Linked DNA regions of Spartinivicinus poritis. Each later gene encodes a partner of the first gene's protein in a complex. Links are inferred from orthologs where the notes say so. Each region holds a gene or a part of one and is shown in the gene's direction. Other genes may lie near its edges.

Evidence for each region.
Region 2: the proteins of mnmE (region 1) and mnmG are in contact, whole or in part, in a solved structure (PDB 9HIP), measured with the Escherichia coli proteins. The link is inferred for Spartinivicinus poritis from one-to-one orthologs.

The regions. Positions count from the first base shown.
Region 1 is NZ_JAPMOU010000024.1:153-4,463, reverse strand. What follows is about bases 88-3,082. They hold mnmE (tRNA uridine-5-carboxymethylaminomethyl(34) synthesis GTPase MnmE), read left to right. Parts: upstream 88-892; coding sequence 893-2,272; downstream 2,273-3,082. Other genes in these bases: ORQ98_RS17395 (DUF4145 domain-containing protein), read left to right, coding at 2,803-3,082; yidC (membrane protein insertase YidC), read left to right, coding at 88-764. Outside these bases: more of yidC, read left to right, coding at 1-87; more of ORQ98_RS17395, read left to right, coding at 3,083-3,642. UniProt on the Escherichia coli protein: Exhibits a very high intrinsic GTPase hydrolysis rate. Involved in the addition of a carboxymethylaminomethyl (cmnm) group at the wobble position (U34) of certain tRNAs, forming tRNA-cmnm(5)s(2)U34.
Region 2 is NZ_JAPMOU010000028.1:21,181-33,963, reverse strand. Bases 8,308-11,229 are described here. They hold mnmG (tRNA uridine-5-carboxymethylaminomethyl(34) synthesis enzyme MnmG), read left to right. Parts: upstream 8,308-8,769; coding sequence 8,770-10,689; downstream 10,690-11,229. Other genes in these bases: rsmG (16S rRNA (guanine(527)-N(7))-methyltransferase RsmG), read left to right, coding at 10,759-11,229. Outside these bases: ORQ98_RS19085 (glutaredoxin family protein), read right to left, coding at 1-104; ORQ98_RS19080 (glutathione S-transferase family protein), read right to left, coding at 226-861; ORQ98_RS19075 (ArsR/SmtB family transcription factor), read right to left, coding at 896-1,228; hmpA (NO-inducible flavohemoprotein), read left to right, coding at 1,523-2,731; ORQ98_RS19065 (hypothetical protein), read left to right, coding at 2,906-4,015; ORQ98_RS19060 (multicopper oxidase family protein), read left to right, coding at 4,267-5,640; ORQ98_RS19055 (M4 family metallopeptidase), read right to left, coding at 5,812-7,788; more of rsmG, read left to right, coding at 11,230-11,364; ORQ98_RS19040 (ParA family protein), read left to right, coding at 11,400-12,182; ORQ98_RS19035 (ParB/RepB/Spo0J family partition protein), read left to right, coding at 12,261-12,783. UniProt on the Escherichia coli protein: NAD-binding protein involved in the addition of a carboxymethylaminomethyl (cmnm) group at the wobble position (U34) of certain tRNAs, forming tRNA-cmnm(5)s(2)U34.

The DNA.
Region 1 (4,311 bases):
ATCCTCTCAAGTTGGCTGCTGGTGAGAAAGGTGAAATCAGTGCCACTCTTTATATTGGCCCTAAGGATCAGAAACGTTTGGCTGAACTGGCCGATGGCTTAGAGCTAACCATCGACTATGGTGTGCTTTGGTTTGTTGCTCAGCCTTTATTCTGGTTATTAACGTTTATCCACAGTCTGATTCCTAACTGGGGCTGGAGCATTATCTTGCTAACAGTTCTAGTCAAGGCTGCTTTCTACCCGTTATCTGCTGCCAGCTACCGTTCTATGGCGAATATGCGTCGTTTGTCTCCTAAGCTACAGGAAATGCGTGAACGCTTTGGAGACGACCGCCAGAAGATGTCTCAAGCGATGATGGAGATGTACAAGAAAGAGAAAATTAATCCTCTTGGTGGTTGCTTACCTATATTGGTTCAAATGCCAGTATTTATTGCCCTTTACTGGGTACTTTTAGAAAGTGTTGAATTACGTCAAGCACCATGGTTAGGCTGGATAACTGACCTGTCAGTAAAAGATCCATACTTTATCTTGCCATTAATCATGGGTGCATCCATGTTTGTTCAACAGTTGTTGAATCCAACACCTCCAGATCCAATGCAAGCGAAAGTGATGAAGATGATGCCAATTATCTTCACTGTGTTCTTCTTATTCTTCCCTGCTGGTCTGGTATTGTACTGGGTAGTGAACAACTTGTTGTCGATTGCTCAGCAGTGGATGATTACACGGCAGATAGAAGGTCAAGCTGCTGCAAAATCAACAAAATAATCAACAGCTTTCCACAACTTTATCCACAAGGCTCTAACTATTGGTTAGGGCCTTTTTCTTGCCTATAATCAATAAGTTAACGCTTTTTTATAAACCTCCCTAGCTTTGCTTTTACACAGATAAAGATTATGAATTCTATTGCTTCTCTTGATACTGATACCATTGCTGCTATTGCTACTCCTCCCGGTAGAGGTGGCGTTGGAATTATCCGGGTGTCTGGACCAAAAGCTCGGGAAGTAGCTGATCAGTTAGTAAAAGCTCAACTTAAACCTAGAATGGCGCATTTTGGTCTTTTTTATAGTCAACAAGGAGAGGTATTGGATGAAGGCATTAGCTTATTTTTCCAAGGACCTAATTCATTCACAGGTGAAGATGTACTTGAACTACAAGGTCATGGTGGTCCCGTTATTCTCGATTTATTACTAAATGAAGTACTTTCTATGGGAATTCGCCATGCTCGGCCAGGTGAGTTTAGTGAGCGTGCATTTTTAAATGACAAAATAGATCTAACCCAAGCAGAAGCCATTGCTGATTTAATTGATAGTGCATCCGAGCAAGCAGCTAAAAGTGCGATTCGCTCATTACAAGGTGCTTTCTCTAAGCGTATCAACGAACTTGTGGAAAACTTGACTCAGCTGCGGATTTACGTCGAAGCTGCAATCGACTTTCCTGAAGAAGAAATCGATTTTCTGGCTGACGGCAAAGTGGCCAGTGATTTAGATTCAATTATCCACAACGTAGATTCAGTATTGAAAGAAGCTAATCAAGGGGCGATGCTTCGTGAAGGAATGAGTGTGGTCATTGCTGGCCGACCGAATGCTGGCAAATCAAGTTTGCTTAATGCATTGGCTGGTAGAGAAACGGCTATTGTCACTGACATAGAAGGTACTACTCGGGATGTGTTGAGAGAACATATCCACATTGATGGACTGCCGTTACATATTATAGATACAGCTGGCTTACGAGACAGCGAAGACAAAGTTGAAAAAATAGGTGTAGAGCGTGCCTTTAAGGAAATCAGTGAAGCAGACCGAGTTTTGTTAATGGTGGATGCCAGCACTTCCCAATCAACAGATCCGCATGAAATCTGGCCGGAGTTTGTGGATAAGCTCCCTACTCTAGATAAAGTAACTATCATCCGAAACAAAGTGGATCTCACTGGCGAAGATGCTGGGGATAAAACTAATCCACAAGGTGTAAAGACTATTGCCATTTCTGCAATGCAAGAACAAGGCATTGCAGAATTAAAAGATCATCTAAAAGCTTGTATTGGTTTTGAAGGAACAACAGAGGGTGGCTTTACAGCCAGAAGAAGGCATATTGAAGCCATTAATCAAGCACAAGAGTACTTATACACAGGCAAACAACAGCTAACCAGTTATGGGGCCGGCGAACTATTAGCTGAAGACTTACGACTTGCTCAACACTCACTGAGTGAAATTACAGGTGAGTTTACTTCTGATGACCTTCTGGGGAGAATTTTTTCCAGTTTTTGCATTGGAAAGTAATTGGTATTGTCTCCGTGTTTTTGAGCCCGTTTTCCTTTGGTTAACGGGCTTTTTTGTGCCGTTTTATACGGTTTTTATTTAATTATCTTTTTATATTATTATTTTATTAAGTAATTAAATTTATTTATGTTGTAAAAAACAATATACACAACAACTAAATTATAATTATGTTGTTTATGTTTTTTGTTAATATAATATTTTTAATATTGGTTTATGCTTTAATATAGTGGTTTTAAAAGGTGACTGTATTTAAATTTAAAAAATAATACAGCTATTGATTTGTATTTTTATAAAATAAATGAATGTATTTAAGATAAAATATTTCATTTTATTGGTGAGCTTTAAAATAACTAATTTGTATTAAAATTCAGGTTAAATAAAAAAATATTAAACTATGATCAGTTTTGAATACTGATATTTTGATAGTAAGTTTCCATATTGCATTGCTACCCTCTAACTACCGCATGATGCATAAAGCCTTATTTCATGGCAAACTTGTCGTATGATCATGAGAGTAAAAGATAAGACAAATGAAGGATACAAAAAATAACAATAGTTCTGGTAGTAATTTCTGGTTTTTAAAGGAACATGACCCTATGTTCATGCAGTTGGCTATCACTGCAGAACAAGCATTTGCGGGTGATCCAAACACAGCACTTATGAAGCTGAGGCAACTAGGTGAGGCCTTAGCTCAAGACATTGCAGTTCGTTGTGGTATTCAGTTTGATAACCAAACAACACAAGCAGATCTTTTATTTAAAATTAATCGAGAGATTAACCTAGACCCTGCCATTCGTGGCTTATTTCATACCTTGCGTATTGAAGGTAATAAAGCCACACATCAATTTAAGACCAAACATAAAGAAGCAATGGATGGGCTTAAGGTGGCACGAGCCATTACCGTGTGGTTTCACCAGTCGTTTGGTAAGCAAGGCACCAACTTTAAGCCAGGTCCCTTTACGCTTCCATCAGATCCAAGTCAGCAGCTACGTGACTTACAAACCCAAATAGCGCAATTGAAAGGTGAGCTTTCAGAAACAAGTGAGCAATTAGATTCCAATAAATATTTAGCTGAATTAGAAGCGAAGGAAAAAGCAGAATATGCTGCACTTGCCGAACAAATGGATATTGATGCTCGCCATTTTGAACAGCAAGCTAAACAGTATGAAGAGGAGCTAATCAAGCAACAGCAGGAGTTTAATCGGCACCTTGAAGAGAAGTTACAAAAAAGGCTGGCAGAACAATCTAAACAACACCAGCAAGCATTAAAGCAAGTTTCTCAGCGTACCCAACAAGCCAGCAATGAGCTGGCCTTAAATGAAGAGTTTACCCGAATACTAATTGACCAACAATTAGTAGAGGCTGGTTGAGAAGCAGATAGTCAGACCATTGCTTATCGAAAAGGTACACGTCCAGAAAAGGGTAAAAATAAAGCTATTGCTGAATGGCCTACTGCAACGGGTAAAGCTGATTATATTTTATTTGCAGGCCTTACCCCTATCGCAATCGTTGAAGCTAAGCGGGAAAACACTAATGTAGCAGGTAAAATCCATCAAGCTGAACGTTATGGACGAAGCATACAATTAGCTAAAACCATGGTACCTGCTTGGCAATTAGCAGGCCGTCCCGCTGCTTGGGCAGATACCGAAGATAGGCATTACCAAGTGCTTTTTGTGTATTCCTGTAATGGTCGCCCCTATATTTGAGCAGATCAAAGAGCAGTCGGGTACTTGGTTTCGTGATGCCCGAAAAACTTCTAATCTAGCCAGGCCCCTTTCGCAATTTCATAGTCCTGAAGGGTTACTGGATCAGTTAAGGCGAGATAAAGAGGTAGCGGAACAGCAGTTAAAGCTAGAAGGCTTTGCTTATCTCAAATTACGTGATTACCAGCAAAAAGCTATTCAAGCAGTGGAAACAGCACTACAACAAAATCAACAAAACTGTTTGCTGGCGATGGCTACAGGTACCGGTAAAACCCGAACCATTATTGGCCTAATGTATCGCTTTTTAAAAGCCGAGCGGTTTAAACGGATTTTATT
Region 2 (12,783 bases), on another replicon or contig:
TTATTGATGGCAGAAAAGTCGGGTGGTGGGTTTAGAAACAGGCTTATTTCTTGTCGGTTTTGAAACAAAATAATAATAGCGATGACTAACAGCCACTTTTTCATATCTTTTCTCAAGGCAGCTTTTTAGGGACGTGCACGTTCCTTAGCCAATATACAACAAAACCTGGGCTATGTTATATAGCTCAGGCCTAATTCAGTTGATTGTTGTACTTTTTATGTGATCTCAATTAAACATCTTTTCCAAGTAAGGCTGTGCTTCAGCTAGCACTTTTTGATAAGAAGGCCTTTCTGATACACGTTTATAATAAGCTTTTATGCCTTCAAACTGCTCAAATGGATAGATTTTTTGGGCATAAAATAAAGCAGGCACTGCAGAGCAATCAGCCATTGTAAAGTCATCACCTTTTGCAAAAGTGGTTTCGCTATATTGTTTGTTCATGTAGTGATACATAATATCTAATTGCTCTTTTGCTTTGGCTTGCTTTTCAGGGTCTTGCTTTTCGGCTGGCTTCATACTTTCAAAGAATAAAGTAGCAATATTGTCATTCAGATAATTATCTTGAACTCTATCGATAAACCTAACCTGCCTGGCTGTATCTTTGTCATCAGGAATAAGTTTGGTGCCAGTAGTAAAGTGAGTATCTAGGTATTCTATTATTATGGTTGATTCTGGAATCATATGATCATCATCACACATCAATAGGGGTATTTTCCCCAGTGGATATATTTCTTTGTATTCCTTTTTGCTTGTTTCATCCATTAAGTTGACTATATGGGGAGTAAATTCAACCTCTTTTTCATAAAAGGCCATCAGCACTTTTTGTGAATATGTTGATAGCGGATGATAGTATAGTTTCATTTTTATTATTCCTTTTCTTTCATTTTTTATGATTTTATTTTTGTAGCAAACTTAAATAGTCTTCCAAATGATCAAGCTGTTGATTCCAGAAACTTTCATAAAAACCTAACCATCGATGAGCTTCCTGCAAGGTTAATGGATTAAGTGTACAAATTTGCTCACGCCCCCTCTTTTTTCTGGTAATCAAGCCTGCTCGCTCAAGCACTCCTATATGTTTAGCTACCGCAGGAAAACTGATATCAAAAGGTGATGCCAAGTCTCTAATGCTATAACTCCCTTCACATAGCGTTTGCAATAGCTGGCGCCGGGTTTCATCAGCTAGCGCTTTGAATATGAGATCTAGTGATATAGGTTGAGGTGTTTGCATATTATCCAGTATAGATGTTGTGCTCAGATATTAAACCGGCTGGTTTAATATTTTATCACCAAGCTTGAAAGTTCTACTTATGTTTAGCGTTCAAACCATAAGGATAAATACCTATATTGACCTGCTTGCCTATGCATAAATATGGATATAACATACATATTATAAATATGCATACTAAAAGCATATTATAAAGCTAACTCTATCCTTGAGCGGCGAGGAATGTATCGCGCAACACAACAACCGTAATATCTTCATGTGCAGTCGTTCTGCACTCTTATAAATAAGGACTTACTGATGTTAGACCCAAACACCGTATCAACTGTACAAGCCACTGTTCCTTTATTAGAGCAAACAGGAACGACAATCACTGAGCATTTTTATAAAAGAATGTTTAAACACAACCCAGAGCTACTAAACATTTTTAATGAAAGTCACCAACACACTGGTGAACAGCCTAAAGCTCTGTTTAATGCTGTACTAGCTTATGCAAAGTTTATCGATAAGCCAGAAGTACTCACTGGAGCCATTGAGCATATTGCCCAAAAACATACCGGCTTTTTAATTCAGCCCGAGCATTACTCTATTGTCGGCAATCATTTATTAGCCACATTAAAGGAGTTAGCACCCGATGTAGTAACCGATGACGTTCTTGATGCATGGACTAAAGCTTATCAAGCATTAGCTGGTATATTTATAGAGCGTGAATCAGCGATTTATAGTGAGTATCAGCAAGCAGAGGGTGGCTGGAAAGGCCCTCGTAAATTTACTGTGTTAGAAAAAAGCGTTGAGAGTGAGTTAATCACTTCCTTTAAATTTGCTCCTGTAGATGGTAAACCCGTAAAAAGCTTCAAACCAGGACAATACTTAAGTTTAGTTACTAATCCAAACTCATCTGCACACCAAGAAATACGACAATACTCTCTATCTGACAAACCCAACGGCAAAACTTATCGCATTAGCGTGCGCCGAGAAGATAGAGGAGTAAAACCAGGTATTGTTTCTAACTACCTGCATGATCAAATCAATGTAGGTGACACTTTGAAAATATTGCCTCCTGCTGGAGACTTTTATTTACAAGCCAAACAGGAAACCCCTGTAGTATTAATCTCAGCCGGCGTTGGCTTAACCCCGATGGTAAGCATGTTAAATACCTTGGTTGCCAACAACCACCAGGCACCAATTTATTATTTGCATGCCTGTGAGCATAGTAAACTGCATGCTTTCAATTCTTTTATCAAGCAGGTTGAGGCTGAAAATAATAATGTTCAATCTATTATCTGGTATCGACAGCCCACCCCAACAGACCAGCAAGGAATAGATTATCAGTTTGAAGGAACCATGCAGATTGATGACATTAAGCAGCAAGTTTTGCTGCCAAACGCACAATATTACTTATGTGGTCCGTTTGGTTTTATGCAAACAATTAATCAGCAGCTGTTAAGTGCTGGCGTTGACCCAAGTCAGGTTCACTATGAGGTGTTTGGGCCTCAACAATCCTTATAGCGATATACTTCATTGTGAGTGGTGTTGGATGAACATCCAACACTGCTATAAAATTCATAAAAAAACCGACTTAAACCTGATATCTATAAAAAGCGCCTCCTGTTATATAGCTATCATAAGTAGCTAAAACTGCTACCCCAACTGTAAATAGCTATGTAGTACCAGGTTGTATCAATGATAAGCTCAATAAAAACCCACTCATTACCACCTTCTAACTCTGAGTCAATTACTCAAAGTAGAAGATCTTCTAACGCTAGCTTTAGCAAAATTAGCTTGCACTCTTTCAAACACCTGTTTAAATCAAATAGTTTTTCTGATAACAAATCGTTAGCAGAAACCGTTATCAACAGGCTAAATCGCAAACAGCTGTGGCAAGAAAAAGTCATTAATATACAACAAGTTAATTTATCAGAAATTGCTGTTAATGCCGCACTTGCTGGATTTACCTATGGTGAGCCAATTACCCATATCAGCGATGTTGAAACTAAAGTAAACAGTTTATCCCAACATCAGCTGTGTCGGTTAGAGGATTTCCGTTCTGCATTTTTTAACGAGTCATTATTGGCTAGCCTGAAGTTTACAGCGGAAGGAATAGGATTTGATAAACATACAGGACTCCTTACAGCATTATTTTACGACCCTACCAAGAACCAGTTTAAACTGGTATTCGGTGGCACTCACTCAGGCAAAGGTTTTGTTAAACCTAAACATTATCGTTCTTTATCCGCTCACCAGCTAACAACCGACTTAAAAAACCTTGTTGGTAGTTCAGTACCAAAGCTTTATCTACAGGCCTCTGCAATTGTTAATATCATCAAAACAGTGACAAAAGAAATCGCCATAAAGAATAAAGCACCTGAAAGTCCCTTATTATTGCTAGGGCATTCGTTAGGTGGTGCGATGGCCCAATATGCAGCAATTAAACATGGGTTAAAGGCTATTGGCTATAGTACAGCAGCGCTTGGCCACGCAGCTTTACTGGACTTGGCTAAAACTAACCGGCTTTGGGATACTGACTGGATTAAACAACACATTGAGCATTATTTTATTACAGGCGACCCCGTATGTGACCCAGTGTTATGGAAAACTGGCGGCAGTTTTCGTGCAAGGTTTTCTTTAACCAACCTTGGTACTCGCCATATAATTTCACCACAATCAAAGAGTTACAGCTCTTACCTGGCCAGACACAGCTATGCAGAAAAACATATTTTACTATTTATTGATAAATTTTTATCTAAAAATATTGGCGTAAATACACAACCTATACTAACTTGTAATGAGTAACGTAAAACGTTACCTCTTATCCTTTTCAGTGCTTGTAGCCGTATTGGCTAGACTACTGACGCCGTAGCCCTAACGTATTATCTAAAGCAGTATTTGCTGAATAGCAGGCTTTAATAACAATTACGTATTATAAATTGTTAGAAGCAGTAGTATTTACCCTACACCCAAGTTTATATTCAAAGGTGAGGGTATTATTTTACTTTCTGCTTCAGTGCTGGTTAAATGCCTGACAGCTTTTTAGGAGATGTAAAATGGCAATTTCCCGGCGTCAGTTTTTGTTATCCTCTGCTGGCATTTTGGCTGCCAGTCAACTTCCTCGTCTTGTGTTAGCCGCAAAAGAACCTGATTTTGATTATGTATTAACTGCTGAGCCTGGTTCTGCAGAGCTTATCCCTGGCATTAATACGTCAATTTGGGGCTTTAACGGTGGTTATCCTGCACCTGTATTACGTGCTAAACAAGGTCAACGCATCCGAATAAAATTTATAAACAAGCTAAAAGAGCCAACAACAATACATTGGCATGGGATTAGAATTGATATTGCAATGGATGGCGTACCCTTTTTATCTCAGCCTCCTATTATGCCTGGCGAGACTTTTATCTATGATTTTGTTTGCCCTGATGCTGGCACTTTTTGGTACCACCCCCATATGAATAGTACTCAGCAGCTTGGCAGAGGTTTGGTGGGTGCGTTAATTGTTGAAGAAGCAGAACCTGTGATATTCGATGCAGATATTCCCCTTTGTTTAAAGAACTGGCATATAGATGAAAAAGGCGAGTTTACCCAGTTATCCATTCCTCGTTATGCCGCCAGAATGGGAACCCCTGGCCGCTATGAAACAGTTAATGGTCAACATAAGCCGACTATTGAAATACCTGCTGGCGGGCTAATACGATTACGCTTTTTAAATGTTGATAACACCCTTATTTATAAAATTGCGCTAAAGGACTTTCCAGCCAAAATTATTGCTGTAGATGGCAATGCTCTTGAAGAACCTGTTCCCTTAACTCCTCATGAAATAGGAGCAGGCATGCGCCTAGATATAGCATTTATCGCGCCTGACAAAATAGGAGAAATCATTGAAGTACAAAACGGTAAGGGCCGGCTTTTCTTTGACTTGTTAACACTAAAAACGGTTGAGGCTAAATTACCAAAACGAAATCAAACTCCATCACTGCCAGTTAACCCTATTCCAACACCTGATTTGAAAAATGCAGAAACCATAAACTTTTTATTTGAGTGGTCTGGTGCTATGACCCCAGCAGATAAAAAAGGTAAAGCCAAACATGAGTTTTGGACTATTAACCGCCGTGCTTGGAAAGGTATGAGTAAAGATAATTTACCTGCGCCACTAGCAGAGTTAAAACTTGGTAAAACTTATATTTTCGACATGAAAAATGTCACCCCACATAAACATCCTATTCATATGCATGGTCATACATTTACTGTTATATGGTCAAATAAAAAGAAAATTAAACCCTACCATACCGATACAGTTTTAATGGAAAAAAACGAAAGAGTAAAAATTGCTTTTGTTGCAGATAACCCTGGTAGATGGATGTTTCACTGCCATGTAATTGAGCATATGAAAACAGGGTTAATGGGGTATGTTTCTGTCACTTGATATTCCCTCTCACAGAGGGAGAGGGAATCCAACCTCCCCCTTTGGAAAAGGGGATTGAGGGGGATTTTCACAAGCAAATAAAGCGAAGATGGATCAAAATACTACAGTCACTTTAAATCCCCCCTAGCCCCCCTTTATCAAAGGGGGGAAGGAGCCAGGGCAAAGGTTATACTATTTCCACTTCCATTTCTGTCCTTTCCTACTCTCATCCTTCAACCAAATACCTACCCAATCCTTGTGTTTTTGATAAAAGTGCTGAATAACTGCAAAGTTATAAGCTACGTTTTGTAAACGACCATTGCTGAGGGTCCAACGTTGCTCAATGTCATTAGCATTACAACTTCCAATAACTGCTCGGTTTTTACCACTCCACCATTTCTCCACTTGTAAACATTTATTTGGCTCATTGGCTGGGTGTAATAAGCCTTTGGAATCCAGTTTCCATTGCTGGGTTTTACCATTACTGCTACAGCTTTTAGCTTTCACATGCATACCTGTTAAATCTAAACAAGCCTGCATATCGTTCATCATCGGCTTAAAGTCACCTTGTGGTGGCTCAGGGTCTGGATTGGGGTTCGGATTTGGGTTAGGGTTTGGGTTGGGGTTTGGATTATCACCATCACCTGGTTTATCACCGCCATCAGGTACATTACAGCGACTGCCTAGCCCTACTACTTTAAACGCGGCTTTAACATCACCAACACTCCAGCCTTTGTCTTTAGCTGCTTTCATTACCCCACAAGAGCCGTCTTCAAATTGAGTGTTTTGTTTCCAGTACATTTTGTTGGCAATAACCATCACTTCAAAAGCTGATTTAACCCCCCAACCACTGGTGTTTGCTAAGTTATAAAAAGCTCGGTTATAAACACCACTTGAGAAGTGAACATCCATTCCCTGGCGATAGCTTTCTGCATGATCAATTGAGCGCCCATCCTGGCTTGGCTTTTCAAAATAACGAAGTGCTTTCATGCTTTTGGTAATAGTTGCACCTACCAACCAGTCTACCTTTTTAAACATATGATACTCAGCAGCTTCGCCCGCCATATCAGAGAAGGCCTCGTTCATACCGCCCGACTGACCTCGGTATACTAAACCTGAGTTATGCTGGGTAAAACCATGGCTTACTTCATGGGCTGATACATCTAATGAAGTAAGTGGGTAAAACGTTCTGCTTCCATCACCAAAAGACATCGCGCGGCCATCCCAAATTGCATTGTCGTAATTTCGACGGTAGTGGGCACGCATCTTTAATTTATGTGGCAGTGGTTTCATGTCAAACCACTCTTTATACATTTTGAAAACCATCATTCCAAAATAATGGGCATCATTTAATGGCGAGTAAGCTCCATTAATTTCTTTGTGAGTATTTTCTGGACAACTAAACTTATGTACCTGACCACCCGAACTTTGGTGTTTCATGTCGATGGTTTCAACATTTTCGGTACTCATTCGGCATTGATCATCAACGGGGAGCATGCCATGGTCTTTACCATACATGTATTTTCCCATTTTTTTATTTCCACCTGGGCCAGTGGCTTCTCTGGTATTTAACCCTTCCCAACTATCAACCACTTCACCGGTATGAGCATCAATTAAATAAAAAGGGCGAGTAGGTTCTGGATCATGGGTAAAATACGAAACCTCATAGATTAGCCGAGGTTTTTCTGGATTTTCAGCATATATATAAAGTTGTTTATCGTTATGTTCAATTCTCGCTGATTTAAAACCAGCATGCCCTTGTTGTTGCTTTGCAATTTCCAAAGCCTGATCAGCAGAAATACTGGGTTCAACAACTAAGTTATCCTGTTCAAGACCTCTTAATAAATGGCCGCTAAAATCTCCTGCTACACCCTGTTTATCAACACCAGCAACAAAGGTATATCCCCAAACGGGTACACCTTTGTACTGCTGCTGATAACGAGTTTTTTTAATGCCACTATCAAATTTCATCATAGCGGTAGGCTTAGCATCTTTAGCTGATTCCAATTCTAAAATTTCGTGTACAGGCGCAATACTGCGTATAGCACGCGTTAATTCGTGCTCTTCAAGATTAATTCTTTCTGCCGCTAACGCTGTCATCGAAACTAGAGTGCTGGCACTGAGCACACCAGCATACGCAATTTGTTTTAAAACATGCTGACTTTTCATAATAAGCCTCATCAAAGTAAATTTATTAGGCTTGTCGAGTGTGCTAATAGCGAGGTTGATATTTTTATTATTTCAAACAAACACTATCAAATATTGCTAAAATAACAGCTCAACAATTAGCTTTTCTCTTCAATATTTTTTATAGAAACAAATCTAAACTTAGTGAAATACATAATTAGATAATAAACATTCCAGCTAAACTATAACCTTTTCCCTATCAGTAAATTTTACATTACATACAAGGCATTAACTGGCGATGAATCTGAAAGCTATGATGCAGGAATAAAATTAATTAACTTAGAAAAGAGTCACATGTTATTCTTTACAACCCATCGGTAGTGTTTTTTTTGACCCATTTAAACAACAAACCTTATATTTCTACTCAACCGATTTGACTAGTAATATTATTCTATAGTGGCTATTAAATATTAATCATAATCAAATCCATTAAAGTATTTTTATTCAATAATTAAGTTACTGAAAGATAACTAAAAATAAATGTAATTATTAACAAACATACTTTGCATTATTTTAAATTACTTATGCTGTAATCATGTTAATTTATATTGATTTTGGAGTGAGACATCTTTTTTGGCTCCCTCTCTCCTACCTTGAAAGTGTCGCAAACCAGTTCCCCCCTTTTTCAAAGAGGGAGGCTAAATAGTGCAATAGCCTGTACCTCCAAAAATAACTGTCCATATAGTCAACTTTAACCGTAACTTTTGTGGATAAGGTGTGATTAGCTGTGGATATCAAGTTAATTTCGTGATAAAAGCCTCAATAATTACTGATTTCCTGTGGATAACTTTAATCCATCAGAACAGTTCTTATTTGCAGTCATTACTGTGAATACCTATAGCAATCTTTAAATTTGACTATAAAATAGCCAGCCATACTTACAGTTACAGACCTAGTACAGCATAAGAAAGCTTTTCTATATACTAGGCGACCATTTAACAGGCTCTTGGGTGAGGTATTACGGTGGACTATCCGACTCGCTATGACGTTATTGTCATTGGTGGCGGCCATGCAGGCACAGAGGCAGCTCTGGCAGCGGCACGCACCGGGGTTAAAACGCTGTTATTAACCCATAACATTGAAACATTAGGACAAATGTCCTGTAACCCAGCGATTGGCGGTATTGGTAAAAGCCACTTGGTGAAAGAGATCGATGCGCTGGGCGGTGCTATGGCATTAGCGACGGATAAGGCCGGGATTCAGTTTCGCATTCTAAACTCTCGGAAAGGCCCTGCGGTTCGTGCAACCCGCGCCCAAGCAGACCGCGCCTTATATAAAGCCGCTATCCGTCGAGTATTAGAAAATCAGCCTAACTTAGACATTTTCCAACAAGCCGCTGATGATTTAATAGTTGAAGGCGAACAGGTCAAAGGGGTTATTACCCAGATGGGCCTGAAGTTTTTCTCTAATAATGTGGTACTAACCACTGGCACCTTTTTGGGCGGACAAATCCACATTGGTTTACAAAACTATTCGGGGGGTCGAGCAGGAGATCCTCCTTCTATTGCGTTAGCCAATCGCTTGCGTGAATTACCATTCCGTGTGGATCGACTAAAAACAGGTACACCTCCTCGAATTGATGCCAAATCAGTCGACTTCTCTGCTATGACACCTCAGCCTGGAGACACCCCTACACCAGTGATGTCTTACCTGGGTTCTGTTAATGATCATCCAGAGCAAATCTGCTGCTACATTACGCACACCAATGAGCAAACTCATGAGGTTATTCGTGGCGGTATGGATCGCTCACCCATGTATACAGGGGTGATTGAAGGAGTCGGGCCACGTTACTGTCCATCTATAGAAGATAAAATTGTCCGTTTTGCAGATAAAAACTCACACCAGGTTTTTGTTGAGCCAGAAGGGTTAACCACCAACGAGCTTTATCCCAATGGTATTTCCACCAGCCTGCCGTTTGATGTGCAGCTAGAGTTAGTACGCTCAATTAAAGGCTTTGAAAATGCCCATATCACTCGTCCAGGTTATGCCATTGAATATGACTTTTTTGACCCAAGAGACTTAAAGCCTTCTTTAGAAACCAAGTTTGTCCAAGGCTTATATTTTGCTGGTCAAATCAATGGTACCACTGGTTACGAAGAAGCCGGTGCACAAGGCTTGCTTGCAGGCTTAAACGCAGCATTAAAAGCACAAGAAAAAGAAGCTTGGAGTCCTCGCCGGGATGAAGCTTATATAGGTGTACTGGTTGATGATTTAATTAACAACGGCACTCAAGAACCCTACCGGATGTTTACTAGCCGTGCGGAATATCGCCTGATATTAAGAGAAGACAATGCTGATTTGAGGCTAACTGAAAAAGGCCGTGAGCTTGGTTTGATTAATGATCAACGCTGGGCAGTATTCTGCCGTAAAAAAGAAGCCATTGAGCAAGAAACCCAACGATTAAAAACCAGCTGGATTCAGCCCAATACTCCAGCAGGTGAAGAGGCCAATAAAATTCTAGAAAGGCCTATTACTCGGGAATATAACCTGTTAGAGCTGTTACGCCGCCCTGACATAAGCTATCAGGCTGTGGCTAATCTGGTAGGCGAACCTGTGACTGACAACCCTCAAGTAGCTGAGCAAGTAGAAATCCAAACCAAATACCAAGGCTATATTGATCGTCAAACTGAAGAAATCGCTCGGTTAAGACGTCATGAAAATACCTTGCTGCCTCAAGACTTGGACTATCAGCAAATTGCAGGCCTTTCTAATGAGATCAAGCAAAAGCTATCGGATGCCAGGCCAGACACTTTAGGCAGAGCATCAAGAATTCCTGGGGTAACACCTGCGGCAGTATCGCTATTAATTGTTCATCTAAAAAAACGCTCTATTGCTACAGAAAAAATCGTTGCAGACAAAACTAAAACTGACTTAAGCGCCTAAGCTGTGAATTCACACTCTACACAAAACTCTCAAGAGCTTGCCAAAGCTATTAGTACTGGAGCCTCAACTATGGGGCTCTCTCTTACCGAGTCTCAACTTGAGCGGTTAACGGCTTATTTGTTATTACTAAACAAGTGGAATAAAGCCTACAACCTAACAGCAGTTAGAGATATCCAGCAAATGATTCCACGTCACTTGTTGGATAGCTTAAGTGTTGTGCCTTATATCGAAGGCAGCCATATATTAGATGTAGGCACCGGCCCTGGCCTACCTGGTATTCCACTAGCTATTTGTTTTCCCGACAAGCAATTTACTTTGCTGGATAGCAATGGCAAAAAAACGCGCTTTTTAGTCCAAGCAAAATCCGCTTTGCAGTTAGATAATATTCAAGTCGTTCAAAAACGCGTAGAACAATTTCAGGTTGATAATCCCTTTGATATTATTGTCTCCCGAGCTTTTAGTGCTCTACAAGATATGGTGAAATGGACTCAACACCTGCTTGCACCCAAGGGATATTTTTATGCCATGAAAGGCGTCTATCCAAAAGAGGAGATTCAGCAAGCAGAAGCATTCTCTACAAAGTTGGTAAAATCGATACCACTTGAAGTAGCAAACTGTGAGGGTGAACGTCACTTGGTAATATTACAAAATAATAATGTTAACAGCGCTTCTTAAAGTGACACAAAACAAGTAACACTAAGGAAACTATCGTGGCCAAAATACTTGCGGTAACTAACCAAAAAGGGGGGGTGGGAAAGACCACAACCTGCGTTAATCTCGCTGCGTCGTTAGTCGCAACTAAACGGCAAGTGTTGGTAGTTGACCTTGACCCCCAAGGCAATGCCACGATGGGCAGTGGCGTTGATAAAAATGCTCTGGAAAACTCCATCTATGATGTCTTAGTGGGTGCAGTAGATGCAACCGCTGCACTAGTCCCTACTGATCCTGCGGGTTTTGACTTACTGCCTGCTAACGCCGACCTTACTGCTGCTGAAGTTGAGTTATTAGAAATCCCGCAAAAAGAACTACGACTTAAAAAAGCCCTTACCGAGGTTGGATCAATCTACGACTTTATTTTGATCGACTGCCCCCCATCATTAAATATGCTCACTGTGAATGCGATGGCAGCCGCTGATGGCGTTGTTATCCCAATGCAGTGTGAATACTACGCATTAGAGGGGTTATCAGCATTGTTAGACACAATCAGTCGGATTGTGTCTGTGCTTAACCCAAAACTAAAAATCGAAGGCTTGTTACGTACCATGTACGACGCTCGTAACAGCCTGACTAACGAAGTATCAGCTCAGCTGGTTGAGCACTTTGGTGACGCCGTTTATCGCACCATCATTCCTCGTAATGTTCGCCTGGCAGAAGCTCCCAGTTACGGCTTGCCTGTATTAAAATACGACAAGCATTCCAAAGGGGCTCTAGCCTACCTGGCTTTAGCAGGTGAACTTATCCGTAAACAAGAGTTAGTTGCCGCTACTGCCTAATTATTAATCTATGGTGTTAACTGGCGTCAGTTTACGGCATAATCAAACCAGTATTTTTATTCAGGATTAGCAAAACCAATGGCAACCAAAAAAAGAGGGTTAGGCAGAGGCCTTGATGCTTTATTAGGTAGTGCAACAGCGACAACTGTTGTAGAAAGCAGTGATGAACAAAACATCCCGTTAGACAAGCAACTAGAAGAGCTGCCTGTTGAGTGGGTTCAACGTGGACGCTACCAACCCCGCCGTGATATGCACCCTGAAGCACTAGAGGAATTAGCCAGTTCTATAAAAGCCCAAGGGGTAATGCAACCCATTGTGGTACGACCTATTGGTCAAAATAAATACGAAATAATCGCCGGTGAAAGACGCTGGCGCGCAACGCAACTTGCAGGTTTAGAAAAAATTCCTGCTGTTATTCGCGAAGTGCCCGATGAAGCAGCCATTGCTATGGCGCTCATTGAAAATATTCAGCGTGAAGATTTAAATCCAATTGAAGAAGCCATGGCGCTTCATAGACTACAGCAGGAGTTTGGTTTAACTCAGCAGCAAGTAGCTGATGCAGTAGGCAAATCACGTGCTACCATTACAAACTTATTGCGCT